3 regions of the Microbacterium sp. UBA1612 genome follow, and region 2 is predicted to be linked to each of the others. Evidence: predicted binding sites of a transcription regulator. Region 2 holds the regulator's gene; each other region holds the start of a gene.
The links. The regulator LexA, encoded in region 2, represses DNA repair genes until DNA is damaged. The targets are predictions, from matches to a motif close to TCGAACANNTGTTCGA.
Positions count from the first base shown of each region.

Region 1 (4,730 bases), on a different contig from region 2:
GGGGACGGTGACCTGCACATGCCCGCGGATCGCGCCCAGCCCGCCCTCGATAGCGTCGCCGGTCGGGTCGACCGAGGGTGATGCGGTGAGCAGCATGTCCAGCAGCACATCGGTGCGGATCTGATTCAGCGACCGCTCATCAAACCACAGGTCCTCTTGGACCGGCGCCTCACCCTCGACGGTGGGCGCGGTGTCGTCATCGCACGGAATCTCGGGAGCGGCTCCGCAAGCGCCTTCCCGCTCGGCGGCTTCGCGTCGTGCTGCGCGGTCCGCGGCTTTGATCGCCTTCCCTTGTCGGGTCAGTCGGTCGTAGGCCCCGTGCACCTCCACGCTCGGCCCGATCACTCCGAGCATCGACATGCCGTCTCGAAGATCATCGACCCAGATGCGCTGATCGAGCACCGCCCTGTCGTGACGTTCCTGCATGCTCTTTGGGTTGAGGTTCTCCGCGACCTGCTCCGCATACGACCGAACCCGTGCGGGGGAGGTCGTCTCGGCGTAGGCGAGCACGTCGTTCTCGAAGGCGCCTCGCGCGGCGCGCTCGTCGAGTTCACGGCCGGTGTCGACGATCACGGAGGTGTGGGCTCGGGAGATGCGGCCCTCGTGCAGCGCATTCCAGGAGTCGGGAAAGTCGTTCACGAGGCGGTGCGCGTCGTAGAGGTGCGTCTGCATCGTGCGGTCGTTCATCCTGGAGGCGACCGCGAGCTCTGCGGCCATCGCGCGTAGCGGCATCTCACGCTCCCTCGCCGAGGCCGAGCGCAGGCGTTCCGTCTGCTCGACGGTGAACGCGTAGGCCTCGGCCAGGATCGCGGAGGTCTTCGCCGCTGCGGCGGCCTCCTCGGCCCGAGCCACCGTCAGGCGGTGAACGAAGGACGCGGTGCGCTCCGCGGTCTCGGATGACTCGTTGCCAGGAGAGAACATACTGATGCCCACCTCGTCTGCGGCTGGACGAGACGGCGCGCTCGTCCAGTGGTACGACGACAATGGGCACTTTGTCGTTATCGCTCAGTGTAGTACAAAGATTCGATACTCGTCAAGGGCAAGAGCTCAAGCTGTCGCCCGAGGCTCACCCCCGCTTCTTGACGGGCGTCACCACCAACTCGTTCACGCACACCGTGGCGGGGCTTTCAATGACGAAGGCGACGGAGGCGGCGACGTCGTCGGGGCTGAGCATCGACTGGCGTGCGACGGCATCGGGCACTGACGGACGCATCGACAGGAAGTCGCTGTCGACGTCGCCCGGGCAGAGGTTGCAGGCGCGCACGCCGTGCGCGTTCTCCTGTGCGTTGAGCGTCTCGCTGAGTGAGGACAGGGCCGTCTTGCTCGCGCTGTAGGCGACGCCCGCGTCGGGGGAGAACCGCCACCCCGAGTAAGAGGAGATGAACACGATCGTGCCTTCGCCTCGTTCCCGCATACCGGGCAGCACGGCCTGCACCGCGCCTACGGGGCCGAGGAGATTTGTGGCGACGATGGCGTTGACGCTCTCCAGCGACTGGTCTCGCCAGGAGCGTTGCGGATCGTTGAGGCCTGCCGACAGTACGAGGTCGGTCACCGTGCCGAGCTCAGCCACGATGTGGTCGTGGCACGCGGCGATGGAAGCGGTGTCGGTGACGTCGAGCGGAGCGGCGACGGCGGTCCCGCCCTCGCTCCTGATCTCGCGCGCGACCCCATCCAGCGCGTCCTCGCGCCGGCCCGACAGGGCCACCGCGAAGCCCGATCGCGCGAGCCGCCGCGCGCTCGCGCGCCCCATCCCGCTACCTGCTCCCGTGATCCACGCGACGCGGGTGATCTGATCCGCCATCGTGCCTCCTTTAAAAAGATTACGTTTCATCTCAAACACTACATAAGGTATGTTTACTCCGACGAAAAGGGGTATCGATGCAGATCGCACTCGACGGCAGAGTGGTCGTCGTCACCGGAGCCGCGCGGGGTATCGGCCGCGTCATCGCCGAGACGTTCGCGAGCGAGGGAGCCGTGACGATCGGGCTCGACCTGTCCGTTCCCGACGACGGGGGCGACCAGATCCACTGGCGGTCTGTCGACGTCACGCAGCTGGATGCGGTGACGGAGGCCGTCGAGGACATCATCATTCGGCACGGGCGGGTGGATGTGCTGGTGAACAACGCCGGCATCAATGCCGAAGGCGACGTCGATGCCATTGATCCGGCGCTGTGGGACCGCGCGTTCGAGGTGAATACACGCGGCACCTTCAACACGTGCCGCGCTGTCATCCCGCACATGAAGGGGCAGTCGTCGGGTCGCATCATCAACGCCGCCTCGTTCGCCGCGATCGTGCCGAGCGTCGGGGCAGCCGCATACGGGGCCTCGAAAGCGGCGGTCGTGCAGTTCTCCCGCACGCTCGCCAGCGAGCTCGGACCGTGGGGCATCACCGTCAACTCCTATGCGCCCGGGATGATCCCCACCGACATGAACGGCTTCGCCGAGATGTCGGCCGAGGCTCAGGCTGAGCGGCTCAGTACGCTGAGCCTCCGGCGCTGGGGGACGGCGGAGGATGTCGCTCACCTGCTGTGCTTCCTCGCGAGCGATCTCGCTTCGTACATCACCGGCACTCTCGTCGACGTGAGCGGCGGCAAGCTCGCCACCCAGGCGCCGTCGATGGCGTATGACCGACCGGGTGCGCCGCTGCTCGTCGGCTGAGCATTGACACCGCCGAGGCGTCCATTCGTATGATCTCAACGGCTGGCCAGGCTGATAACCTCAGCTTTCATGACTGCCTCGCATCCCACGGAAGGCCTCTCTTCCCTCGCCGGCCTGCACTCGAAGGTTCTGGATGAACTCGGCGCTGCGATCTGTGCGGGAGAGCTTCCCGCCGGATCCGTCCTGACGCTCGATGACGTCGAGTCGACCTACGGCATCTCACGTTCCGTGGCGCGCGAGACCGTTCGCGTGCTGCAGTCGATGGGGCTGGCGGTCTCGCGCCGGCGCGTCGGGGTGGTCGTGCTGCCGGACACGGAGTGGAATCTCTACGACCCGCAGATCATCCGCTGGCGTCTTGCCTCGCCCGACCGTGCTGCGCAGCTGGCTGCCCTCGTCGAACTGCGTGCCGCAGTCGAGCCCGAAGCGGCTCGACTGGCCGCCCAGCGCGCGACGTCGGCGGAGATCAGCGATCTCATCGCTCTGGCGGGAAAGCTGTGGGCTGCGGGCGAGGAGGGTGACGGCGAGGCATTCCTGGCGCTTGATGTGCAATTTCATGCTCGCGTGCTGCTGCTCTCGCGCAACGCGATGTTCGCGCGGCTGGACTCCCTCATCGCGCAGATTCTCGTGAGCCGCACCGAGCACGGCCTCGTGCCATCGGAGCCCGACGTCGTGGCGCTGCAACGGCACGTAGACGTCGCGGGCGCCATCCAGCGACGAGACGGTGACGCCGCGCACGATCTGATGCGATCGATCCTCCTGCAGACGATCGATGAGATAGACACGATCTCTGATCAAGGGGATCCGATTTCAAGCTGGCATTGATAAAAAGATTACGTTTAGACCGATGTGCGTGATAACGTAAATTTACGCCATAGCGGTCGTCGGCGGCAGCCCTCTCCGAGCTCCGTCTCCCCTTCTCGGGGCGACCGGGCTCCGGATCGAAGTCGATCCGCAAACTCTGAGAGAGGAAGTCAATGAACGCTGTGCGAAGAGGCCGAGTGATCAAAGCAGCCGCGCTGGCCGGTACTGCCGCAGTCGTGCTCGCGGGATGCTCCACGCCCGGCGGGTCTCCGTCCGCGAACCAGGACGAGATCACACAGGAGCAGATCGACGAGGCGATGAGCACCCCGACGACGATCGACTTCTGGTCGTGGGTGCCCGACATCCAGAACGAGATCGACCTGTTCGAGGAGAAGTATCCCGACATCACCGTTCAGCTGTCGAACCAGGGCGGCGCGACGGCGCAGTACCAGAAGCTGCGCGCGGCGGTGCAGTCGGGCGAGGTGCCCGATGTGGTGCAGATCGAGTACTCGTTCCTGCCGTCCTTCACCATCACCGACAGCGTGCTGGATCTCACCCCCTACGGCGCGGCTGACCTGGAAGACGAGTACGTGCCGAGCACGTGGGGCCAGGTCGCCTACGACGACGCCGTCTGGGGTCTGCCGCAGGACGCCGGGCCCACCGGGCAGCTCTACCGCACCGACATCTTCGACGAGGCCGGAGTCGAGGTGCCCACGACGTGGGACGAGTACGAGCAGGCCGCGATGGCGATCAAGGAGCAGACCGGGTCCTACATCACCGATCTGCCGGGCAACAGCTTCTCGCCCATCCTCGCCCTCTTCTGGCAGGCCGGCGCGCAGCCGTTCGCCTTCGACGGTGACGAGACCGTCACGATCGACCTCGACAGCGACGAGGTCATGCAGGTCATCGACTTCTGGGGCGGCCTCATCGAGCGCGACCTGGTCGACACTGCACCCCAGCTCGACGACAACTGGTACCAGAGCATGTCCAACGGCACGTATGCCAGCTGGCTGGCGGCCGCGTGGGGTCCGGTGTTCCTGCAGGGTACGGCGGCGAACACCAGCGGACTGTGGCGGGCCACCGAGATGCCGCAGTGGGATGCCTCGGCGCCGGCATCGGGCAACCAGGGCGGATCGGCGATGGCCGTCACCACGGATTCGGATGCGGCGATCGCCTCGGCGGAGTTCGTGAAGTTCCTCAACGCCGACCCGGAGTCGACGGTCATGCTCGCCACCGAACAGTTCCTCTTCCCGGCCTCGGTCGAGGTGCAG
Region 1 is NZ_DCMW01000023.1:77,105-81,834, forward strand. Features, by position in the region: gene B3S45_RS10085 (HNH endonuclease signature motif containing protein) at 1-921, opposite strand, end outside; gene B3S45_RS10090 (SDR family oxidoreductase) at 1,067-1,801, opposite strand; gene B3S45_RS10095 (SDR family NAD(P)-dependent oxidoreductase) at 1,879-2,658, shown strand; gene B3S45_RS10100 (FadR/GntR family transcriptional regulator) at 2,728-3,480, shown strand; gene B3S45_RS10105 (ABC transporter substrate-binding protein) at 3,657-4,730, shown strand, end outside.
Region 1: the regulator LexA is predicted to act here: its motif matches at 1,012-1,027, upstream of B3S45_RS10085 (HNH endonuclease signature motif containing protein).

Region 2 (4,730 bases):
GTCTGATCGATCGCCGGCATGGAGGTGACGAAGCCGAAACCCTGCGCGGCCAGTCGTGTCTTCAGCTCCTCGATGATCGGGCCGAGCTGGATGCCGAGGGCGCCGGTGTCGTCGATCGCGATCGCGGTGGAGTCGTCGCCGGTCGCCGCGGCGACGAGCGCACGATGACTGGCGACGAGAGCCGTTCGCCACACCTCGGGGAATGCGTCGGACTGGACCACTCCGGTGATCGCCGAGTCGATGAGGCCCTGTACGCCCTGCACGGCCGGTTGGCGGAGCAGGTCGAGCGCCGACGACGCGGCGGGCGGCAGGTCCAGGCTCTGCACGCCGTCGATGACGTCGTTCGTGATGCCCTCGACGTCGACGGCCGCGTTGACGGCGGTGGAAGCCTGGTCGATCACCAGCTGCTGCACATCGGGATCGTCGGCGAGGGGGCCGAAGGTCTGCACGAACGCGTCCTCGCTCACGAGTTCCGCCCGTGCCCACGTGCCGAGGACGGAGACGGGCACCAGGATGCCGGCGAGCACGATGCAGACGGCCGAGATGAGCGCACGCCACCATCCGGTGCGACCAGCGCGGTCTGAGACGGGTGTTTCTCCGCTGAGCTCCGAGGACGCCTGGGAACGAAGGTCGGCGTTCTCCGCTTTCAGCCGTTCGATCTCCGCGCGGAGATCGGCGATGTCTGTCGTGGCCATGGCGAGGGCTCCCTCTTGTCGGGTCAGCCCCATTGTGGCGGGAACGCCGCCCCGTTCGCACGTGTGCCCCGGATCAGGTTCTCCGACGCCCTCAAGCGGCCGGACACCCTTTTCCCGAATTCTGGTTTCTTGCCCGAATTCTGGCGCTTGTCTCCTGGATCCTGGCCTCGTGCGAGGTGAGGCGTCGGCGTGAGAGTTCCGTCCTGCCCCCGCCTCCTGCTGACCCAACTCAGGCTGAGACACCCTCGGGAAGCCGCCACGGCACCAGAGTCACCGGCACAGCCTGAGTTGTTGCACGCGCGGTGCGCTGGCCGGCCGAGGAGACGGCCGTCAGACGGCGCGCATCACCGCCACCACTTTGCCGAGCACGACGGCCTCGTCCCCGAGGATCGGCTCGAACGCGGAGTTCCGCGGCAGCAGCCACACGTGACCGTCGCGCTGGCGGAAGGTCTTGACGGTCGCCTCCCCGTCGAGCATCGCGGCGACGATGTCGCCGTTCTCGGCCGTCGGCTGCGAGCGCACCACGACCCAGTCGCCGTCGCAGATGGCCGCGTCGATCATCGACTCGCCGGACACCTTGAGCATGAACAGGTCGCCCTTGCCGACCAGCTGCCTCGGCAGCGGGAAGACCTCGTCGATCTGCTGGTCTGCGGTGATCGGTACCCCGGCGGCGATGCGCCCGACGAGGGGGACCATGGCGGCATCGCCCACCGGGGGCGCCGCGTCGGCGGGGCTTTCCGTGCTCGCGCCGGGGAGGTCGATGAGCACCTCCATCGCGCGGGTCTTCCCGGCATCGCGGCGCAGGTAGCCGCTCAGCTCCAGCTGATTCAGCTGATGCGTCACGCTCGACAATGACTTCAGCCCGACCGCGTCGCCGATCTCACGCATGCTCGGCGGATACCCGTGCCGTGCGATCGATCGCTGGATCACTTCGAGGATCGCGAGCTGCTTGTCACTGAGGCTGCGGCGCCGCCGGGTCTGGGGTCGCGCGCGGCTCGTCGGCTCGGTCATCTCGTGCTCCTGTCTCCTCACCCCTCGTCGTCCGAGGGGCACCGGCCTTCGAATGTCGGAGGTCGGTGATGGGCTCTGCTCATCGAAACGGTATCCGCCCTCGTCCGACACGGTGTGCAAGCGCTCCGCGTGTCGTGTTCGAGAGAAGTCCACCGTTCGGGCCGCTTGACAGCTTATGATATCGAAGATAGCTTCGGAAGAGAGGTTCGCATCGCCGGCTCCCGGCCGAGTTCTGCGATGCGAACCTCCCGCCGAGAAGGAGGAGAGATGACCGCGATCAGCATCACCCCGCACCACCGCACCCGCCTGCGCATGACCGTGCGCGGCCGTCGCGTTCTCGCCGCCGCCGCGGCACTGCCCGCCGCCGCGTGCGTGGCGGTTGCGGTCATCAGCGGTGGCAGCGCGCTGGCGTCGCGGGATGACGCCGGCGACGCGGCCTCGTTCTCCACGGTCGTCGTGAGTGCAGGTGAATCGCTCTGGGCGATCGCGGAGCGCGTGGCACCGGAGAGCGATCCTCGAGACGTCGTCGACGACATCGCGCGCCTGAATGCTCTCGACGGTGTCGTTGTCTCGGCTGGTCAGGAGCTGGCCATCCCGGCGCGCTACGACACGGCACCGTAGTCCGCCGGGCGAAACGCGCCCGTACCATGGGAGGGGTGACCGCTCGCCTCGACGACCTTCCTCTCCGTGACGATCTGCGCGGAATGACTCCGTACGGTGCGCCTCAGGCACCGCTTCCGGTGACGCTCAACGTGAACGAGAACACCCATCCCGTGCCGGACGAGGTCGCCGCCGACATCCTCGATGCGATCGCTTTGGCGCTTCGGGACGTCAACCGCTACCCCGATCGCGAGTTCCTGCCGCTTCGCGAGGCGTTCGCGGACTACCTGGGTGAGGGGCTGCTTCCTGAGCAGATGTGGGCCGCCAATGGTTCCAACGAGGTGCTTCAGCATGTCCTGCAGGCGTTCGCCGGGCCGGGGCGGACGGCGTTCGGCTTTGCGCCCACCTACTCGATGTACCCGCTGCTGACCCGAGCGACCGGTGCTGCCTGGGTCGCGGGATCGCGCGAAGACGACTTCTCGGTGACCGCCGATTCGGCGGCCGACCAGGTCGCAGCAGCGGATCCCGATGTGGTGTTCCTGTGCGCCCCGAACAACCCGACGGGCACGCCGCTGCCTCTTGACGTGATCGCCGCGGTCTACGACGCGAGCAGGGCGATGGTCGTGGTCGACGAGGCGTACCAGGAGTTCGCGCCTCACGACGAGCCATCAGCGATCACCCTGCTCCCGGGGCGCGAGCGACTGATCGTCTCGCGCACGATGTCGAAGGCATTCGCCTTTGCCGGAGCTCGCGTGGGTTACCTCGCCGCCGACCCCGCGGTCGTGGACGCTCTGCGTCTGGTGCGCCTGCCGTACCACCTGAGTGCCATCACGCAGGCCGCCGCGCTCGCGGCGCTGCGTCACGCGCCGGTCATGCTCGGCATGGTCGACGAGATCGTCGCGCAGCGCGACCGCATCTCCGCCACCCTCGAGGCGCTCGGCTACCAGCCGCACCCGTCGTGGACGAACTTCGTCCTGTTCGGGGGAGTCCAGGACCCGGCGGCGACGTTCGGTGCCCTCTACGACCGTGGCATCCTCATCAGGGACGTGGGTATCCCGCACCACCTCCGCGTCACGGCGGGAACAGAGGCGGAGACGAGCGCGTTCCTTGATGCGCTGGCGTCGTTAGGATCGACGTCATGACCCGCACCGCCTCGCTCACCCGATCGACCAGCGAGTCGACGGTCGAGCTCCAGCTCGACCTCGACGGCACGGGGCGCAGCAGCATCGACACCTCGGTGCCGTTCTACGACCACATGCTGACCGCGTTCGCGAAGCACTCGCTCACCGACCTGACCGTTCGCGCGTCGGGCGACACCGACATCGACGCGCACCACACGGTCGAAGACGTCGCGATCGTGCTCGGGCGGGCGATCCGGCAGGCTCTCGGCGACAAAGCCGGCATCAGCCGCTACGGGGATGCGCTCGTCCCGCTCGACGAAGCCCTCGCCCAGGCGGTGGTCGACATCAGCGGTCGACCCTACCTGGTGCACATGGGCGAGCCGGCCGGTTTCGAACACCACCTCATCGGCGGCCACTTCACGGGGTCGTTGGTGCGCCACACTTTCGAGGCGCTGTCCTTCCAAGCGGCGCTGACCGTCCACGTGCGGGTGCTGGGTGGCCGGGACCCTCACCACATCGCCGAGGCGGAATACAAGGCATTCGCGCGGGCCTTCCGCCAAGCGAAAGCGCTGGATCCGCTCATCGACGGCGTGCCGAGCACGAAGGGCGCCCTGTGACCGACCGGCCCCTCGTCGCCGTTCTCGACTACGGATCCGGGAACGTCCATTCCGCGGTCAAGGCTCTCGTCGCCGCCGGAGCCGACGCGCGGCTGACGACCGACCGAGGGCTGATCCAAGACGCGGACGGACTCGTCGTGCCCGGCGTCGGCGCTTTCGAGGCGGTCGTCACCGCGCTGCGCTCACGGCGCGGCGACGAGCTCATCGGACGACGTCTGGCCGGCGGTAGGCCCGTGCTGGGGATCTGCGTGGGGATGCAGGTCCTCTTCGAGCACGGTGTGGAGCGGGGCGCGGACACTCCGGGACTGGGCGAGTGGCCGGGCGCTGTCACCGAGTTGGATGCTCCTGTCCTTCCCCACATGGGATGGAACACCGTCACGCCGGGGGCCGGCAGTCGCCTGTTCCGGGGAATCGAGGACGAGCGGTTCTACTTCGTGCACTCGTTCGCCGCCCAGCACTGGACGATGCAGACGCAGCGCCCCCTCGCCGAACCGGTCCTGACCTGGAGCGAACACGGCGTGCCCTTCCTCGCCGCCGTGGAGAACGGGCCGCTCGCGGCGACCCAGTTCCACCCCGAGAAATCGGGGGAGGCCGGCATCCGGCTGCTCGCCAATTGGATCGACGGGCTGGCGCCGACTAACCTCTGAATCCGTGCCTGCGCCCGGCCGCCCGGATCCGGTGCCGAG
Region 2 is NZ_DCMW01000036.1:27,291-32,020, reverse strand. Features, by position in the region: gene B3S45_RS13425 (hypothetical protein) at 1-695, opposite strand, end outside; gene lexA (transcriptional repressor LexA) at 1,026-1,706, opposite strand; gene B3S45_RS13415 (LysM peptidoglycan-binding domain-containing protein) at 1,974-2,327, shown strand; gene B3S45_RS13410 (histidinol-phosphate transaminase) at 2,354-3,448, shown strand; gene hisB (imidazoleglycerol-phosphate dehydratase HisB) at 3,445-4,044, shown strand; gene hisH (imidazole glycerol phosphate synthase subunit HisH) at 4,041-4,691, shown strand.

Region 3 (4,730 bases), on a different contig from region 2:
GCCTGCCACCCGGTTCTTGCACGACCGTCCACCCGGCCGCCTGCTTCATCGCGTGATGCCTTCTGCAGAACGCCCCGACATTGTCGACGTCGGTCTTGCCGCCCAGCGCCCAGTCCTCGCGGTGATCCCAGTCGCAATCCCGGGCGGGGCGTCGGCACCCGGGGAACCGGCACCGGATATCCCGCGCCACCAGATACCGCTTCTGCTCCGCCGTCACGAACCGCCGGTCCACCGCCAGCACGGCCCCGGTGACGGGGTCGAGGAACACCCGATCGAAGCTCGGAACGTTGCCCGCAAGGATCTTCGCCGTTTCGGGGTCCACCGCGCACTTCCCGTCCAGCTCCGCCCCACCGGTGGTGGTTCCTGCGAGCGTTGTCGCCGGCACCGTCACCTGCACGTGAGCCCGGATCGCCCCCAACCCGCCCTCGACACCACCGCCGGTCGGCTCAACCGAGGGTGAGGAGGTGAGCATCATGTCCAGCAGTACGTCGGTGCGGATCTGATCCAGCGTCCGCTCATCGAACCAGACGCTGTCCGACTCTCGCTCCTCGGGCTCCCCAGCGGCATCGCGCTCGGCAGCTTCCCGGCGCACCGCGCGATCGGCGGCCTTGATCGCCTTCCCCTGCCGGGTCAGCCGGTCATGCACACCATGCACCTCCACCGACGGCCCGATCACCCCCAGCATCGACATTCCGTCGCGAAGGTCTTCCACCCACACCCGCCGGTCCAGCACCGCCTCATCGTGCCGCTCCTGCATCGACTTCGGGTTGTGCTTATCCGCCACCTGCTCCGCAAACGGCCTCACGCGCCCGGCGGAGGTCGTCTCCGCGTAAGCGAGCACCTCGGCTTCGTACGCGGCACGCACCTCATCGTCGGAAAGATCCGCGCCGGCATCGACGACCACCCGCACATGCGCACGAGACACCCGCCCCTCACGCCACGCCTCCCACGACGGCCCGAACTGCGTCACCGTGCGGTGCGCCTCGAACAACTGCGTCTGCAACGTGCGATCACTCACCCTCGCATCCACGGCCAGCTCCGCGGCCATCGACCGCAAAGGCATCTCCCGCTCCCGCGTCGACGCATCACGCAACCGCGACATCTGCTCCTGCGCCAGCTCGTACGCGTCAGCATGCGTCCGCGCCAACTCCGCCTCCGCAGCCGCAATCACCACCCGCAGCCGACGTGCCTCAGCGACCAGTTCACGCGTGCGAGCGGCGTCCAACTTCCGCCGATCCTCTTTCGTCATCGCAGCCCCCGCGTCGATTTCTGACTACCTCGAGGGTAGAACATATATACGACACTTAGTGGGACATGCTCTCAATTCGTGAAGAAGAGACGCTGTCCTCGTGGCGACCTCGCGCGCAACCGTTCATTGACGGCGAGTGGGCTCGTGGCGCGACGTGCGCCATCCGCACCGTCCTCGTCCGCGGACATCCCGACCACGGACGGGCCTCAGCCGACACGTGTCTCAGCCTCGGCGCACACCTCCGACTGCGTCCGACTGCGTCCGAGATGACAGACGGTCGCCGCTGAGGCCGACCCCAGCGGTCGCTTCAAGACTGCCGACGCCTCCCGTTCACTGCGCCTTCGCGGGCTCGAAGGAGGACAGCGTCGCATCGAAGTCACCGCCGCCGATGTCGAACATCGGAGTCATCCAGTGGTAGAAGTTGTCACCGCGCGCGCGGAGCTGCCGGTACAGCTCACGCATCAGCTGCGATCGCGTGTCGGCGTAGGCGTCATCGTCGATGCGGTTCACCAGTTCGTGCGGATCGCGCAGCAGGTCATAGAGCTCGTTGACCGACTCCGGATTGACGACGAGCTTGTGCGTGCGGGTGCGGAGCATTCGCTGCGGATACGGGAAGTGGTGACCGTGGTACTCGCAGAGGATGCTCTCGGCCCACTCCGGGTGGTCGCCGCGAACCAGCGGGAGGAGCGATCGGCTGTCCACGGCCGGCGCAGTGTCACGGCCGGCGATGTCGAGGATCGTCGCGGTGAAGTCGGTGAGCGAGACGAACTCCTCCCGCACCTGCCCGGCCGGCTCACCGGGCAGGCGAATGAGTCCCGGGATGCGGTAGACCTCCTCATACATCGCGGGACCCTTGTCGTGAAGTCGATGAGCCCCGGTGAATTCCCCATGGTCGGCGGTCATCATGACGGCCGTCGAATCCGTCAGCCCGAGCCGGTCGACGGCGTCGAGGATGCGGCCGATCTCGTGGTCGATCATCGTGATGTAGCCCCAGTACGCGGCGATGAGCTTGCGACTCGTCTCTTCGCTGAGGGTGTCGAATGTCCACAGCCCGCAGTAGTTCGCCTGCACAGGGGGCTTGTTCTCGAACGTCTCCGCGACCGAGACCGGCAGTTCGACGAGGTCGGGATCGTACATGTCGAAGAACTCGTCCGGCAGGATGTACGGCAGGTGCGGACCGAAGAAGTGGGTGGCAAGGAAAAACGGGGCGGGCTCGTGACCGTCAGAACCCGCGGCGAAGCGCTCCAGCATCTCGATCGTGCGATCGGCGAGGTAATGCTCGAACGTCGCCTCGAGCGGTTGATGGAGTCGCGCGGCGAGAAGATTGCCCTCGGAACCGTTCGGCGTCGTCCCTCTCACCTTGTCGCTGATCGCGTACGCGGGAAGCCCGCGCTCGGCGAGATAGGCGAGGTAGTCGGGATGATCGACGGGGTTGTGCCAGCCTTCGAAGTGGGGCCCTTCGAAGCCGTACGAGGAGGCCTGTTTGCGAACACCGCCGTGCCACTTCCCAAGGAGGCCCAGGTTGTACCCCGCCGCCCTCAGGTCCTCCGCGAAGGTGAACTGGCCGTCCGCGAGATCTTCGAGGTAGCCCACGTTCCGCTCATAGTTGGCCAGCAGCTTGTGCCGAAAGGGGGCGGCACCGGTGAGCAGGCTGGCCCGCGCAGGCGTGCAGATCGCCGTTGGGGTGAATGTCTCGGCGAACCGGGTGCCCGTGGCGGCGAGGCGATCGAGGTGCGGCGTGCGCACCACCTCGTTGCCGTAACTGCCCAACGTCGACTGGGTGTGCTGGTCGGTCATGAGGAAGAGAATGTTGGTCATACGGGAGTTGCGCGCCTTCCGGGGACGGGATGGATGCTGATCATGCTCGGATCCGCTCTCCCTCGCATCGCATGAGGCGGAACGGCACTTCATGGTGACCGCCCGGGAGCTCGGCGGGTGCCGCAAGGAGATCGAGGATCATCCTCGACGCCGCTTCCACCCCCGAGTCGACGGTGGCGAAGGGAGGGATAGAGAAGCGCCCCTCCTCGATGTCGTCGAATCCGATGACATCGACATCGCGCGGAACGGCGACGCCGTGGGCTCCGAGTGAGTACAGCGCGCCGAGCGCGAGCGTGTCGTTGAAGCACATGAGTGCGTCGAAGGCCGCACCGCGCTCGATCAGCGCGTCGACGGCTCGCGATCCTTCTGCGCGGTTGAACGGCCCGACCGGGCAGAGCAGCGGTTCGAGGAGCGGGATACCGGCTCCGGCGAGCGCCTGACGGTAGCCGACGAATCGCTGACGGGAGGTCGCCGTGGACCCCTCGTGCTGGACGCCCACCGCCGCGATCCGCGTGCGCCCGCGCGATATCAGATAGTCCGTCGCGGCGTGCGCGGCGGCGACATTGTCGATGCCGACGTGTGTGATGCCGGCCGGGACGACAGCGCGGCCGTGCTCACCGACGACAACCATCGGGGTGCGTGAGCGACGTTCTTCGAGGTCAGCCTTTGTGATGGAGAGAGGGCTCAGAACCAGCCCGTCGAGCGCCGGCATCCCCTCAGCCTCAGCGAATGCCATTTCTGCGGCGCGGTCGCCGCCGGTCTGGGCGATCAGCACCGTCTGGCGTCGCTCCTGGGCCGTCGCGACGAACTGCGCCGCGAATTCGGCGAAGTACGGTTCGCGAAGATCGGGAACGGCGAGGGCGAGCAGACCGCTCGATCCGCCGCGCAGCTGACGCGCAGCGAGGTTGGGCCGATAGTCCAGTTCGCGGATGGCGGCAAGGATGCGTGCGCGCATGTCGTCGCTGACCCACCCCGTGCCGTTGACGACGTTCGAGACCGTCTTCGCGCTGACGCCCACGACGGCGGCAACGTCCGCCAATGTCACACGAGCCATCATCGCCCTCCCGTCATGCTCTACGAGGCCCACCATAGCCCGAAACGGCCGCTTGCGTTCAACGCTGAACTATGTCACGATCTCGTCAACCCGATGACTTCTCGATGTCCCGTCGGGCAAGTAGTTCAACGTTGAATTAATGGCGAAGGAGCATGATGAAGACACTGGGCGGGCGGTACGTGCCGTACCTCTACATCCTCCCCGTCGTCGTCATTTCGGGGGTGTTGATCTACTTCAGCATCGGCTTCAACACCTGGGCGAGCCTGACCGACTGGAACGGCCTCACCCGGATGAACTTCGTCGGGCTCGACAACTATGCGGCTCTGCTGTCCGACCGAACGTTCTGGACGGCGCTGCGCAACACACTCGTCTTCATGGTCGCGACCGTTTTCATCCAGGCGGTGCTCGGTCTCCTGGTCGCGGTGATCGCGAAAGAGCGGCTTCCCGGGAGCAACTTCTTCAAGGCACTCTTCTTCCTTCCGATCGCCATGGCACCCGCGATCATCGCCACGGTCTTCCGGTACATGCTCGAGACGAACTTCGGGTCGCTCAACGAGTCGCTTCGCGCGCTCGGGCTGCTCGGCCAGGGTGAGGTGATCGAATGGCTCG
Region 3 is NZ_DCMW01000023.1:153,915-158,644, reverse strand. Features, by position in the region: gene B3S45_RS10410 (HNH endonuclease signature motif containing protein) at 1-1,225, opposite strand, end outside; gene B3S45_RS10405 (sulfatase-like hydrolase/transferase) at 1,580-3,067, opposite strand; gene B3S45_RS10400 (LacI family DNA-binding transcriptional regulator) at 3,108-4,121, opposite strand; gene B3S45_RS10395 (carbohydrate ABC transporter permease) at 4,274-4,730, shown strand, end outside.
Region 3: the regulator LexA is predicted to act here: its motif matches at 1,286-1,301, upstream of B3S45_RS10410 (HNH endonuclease signature motif containing protein).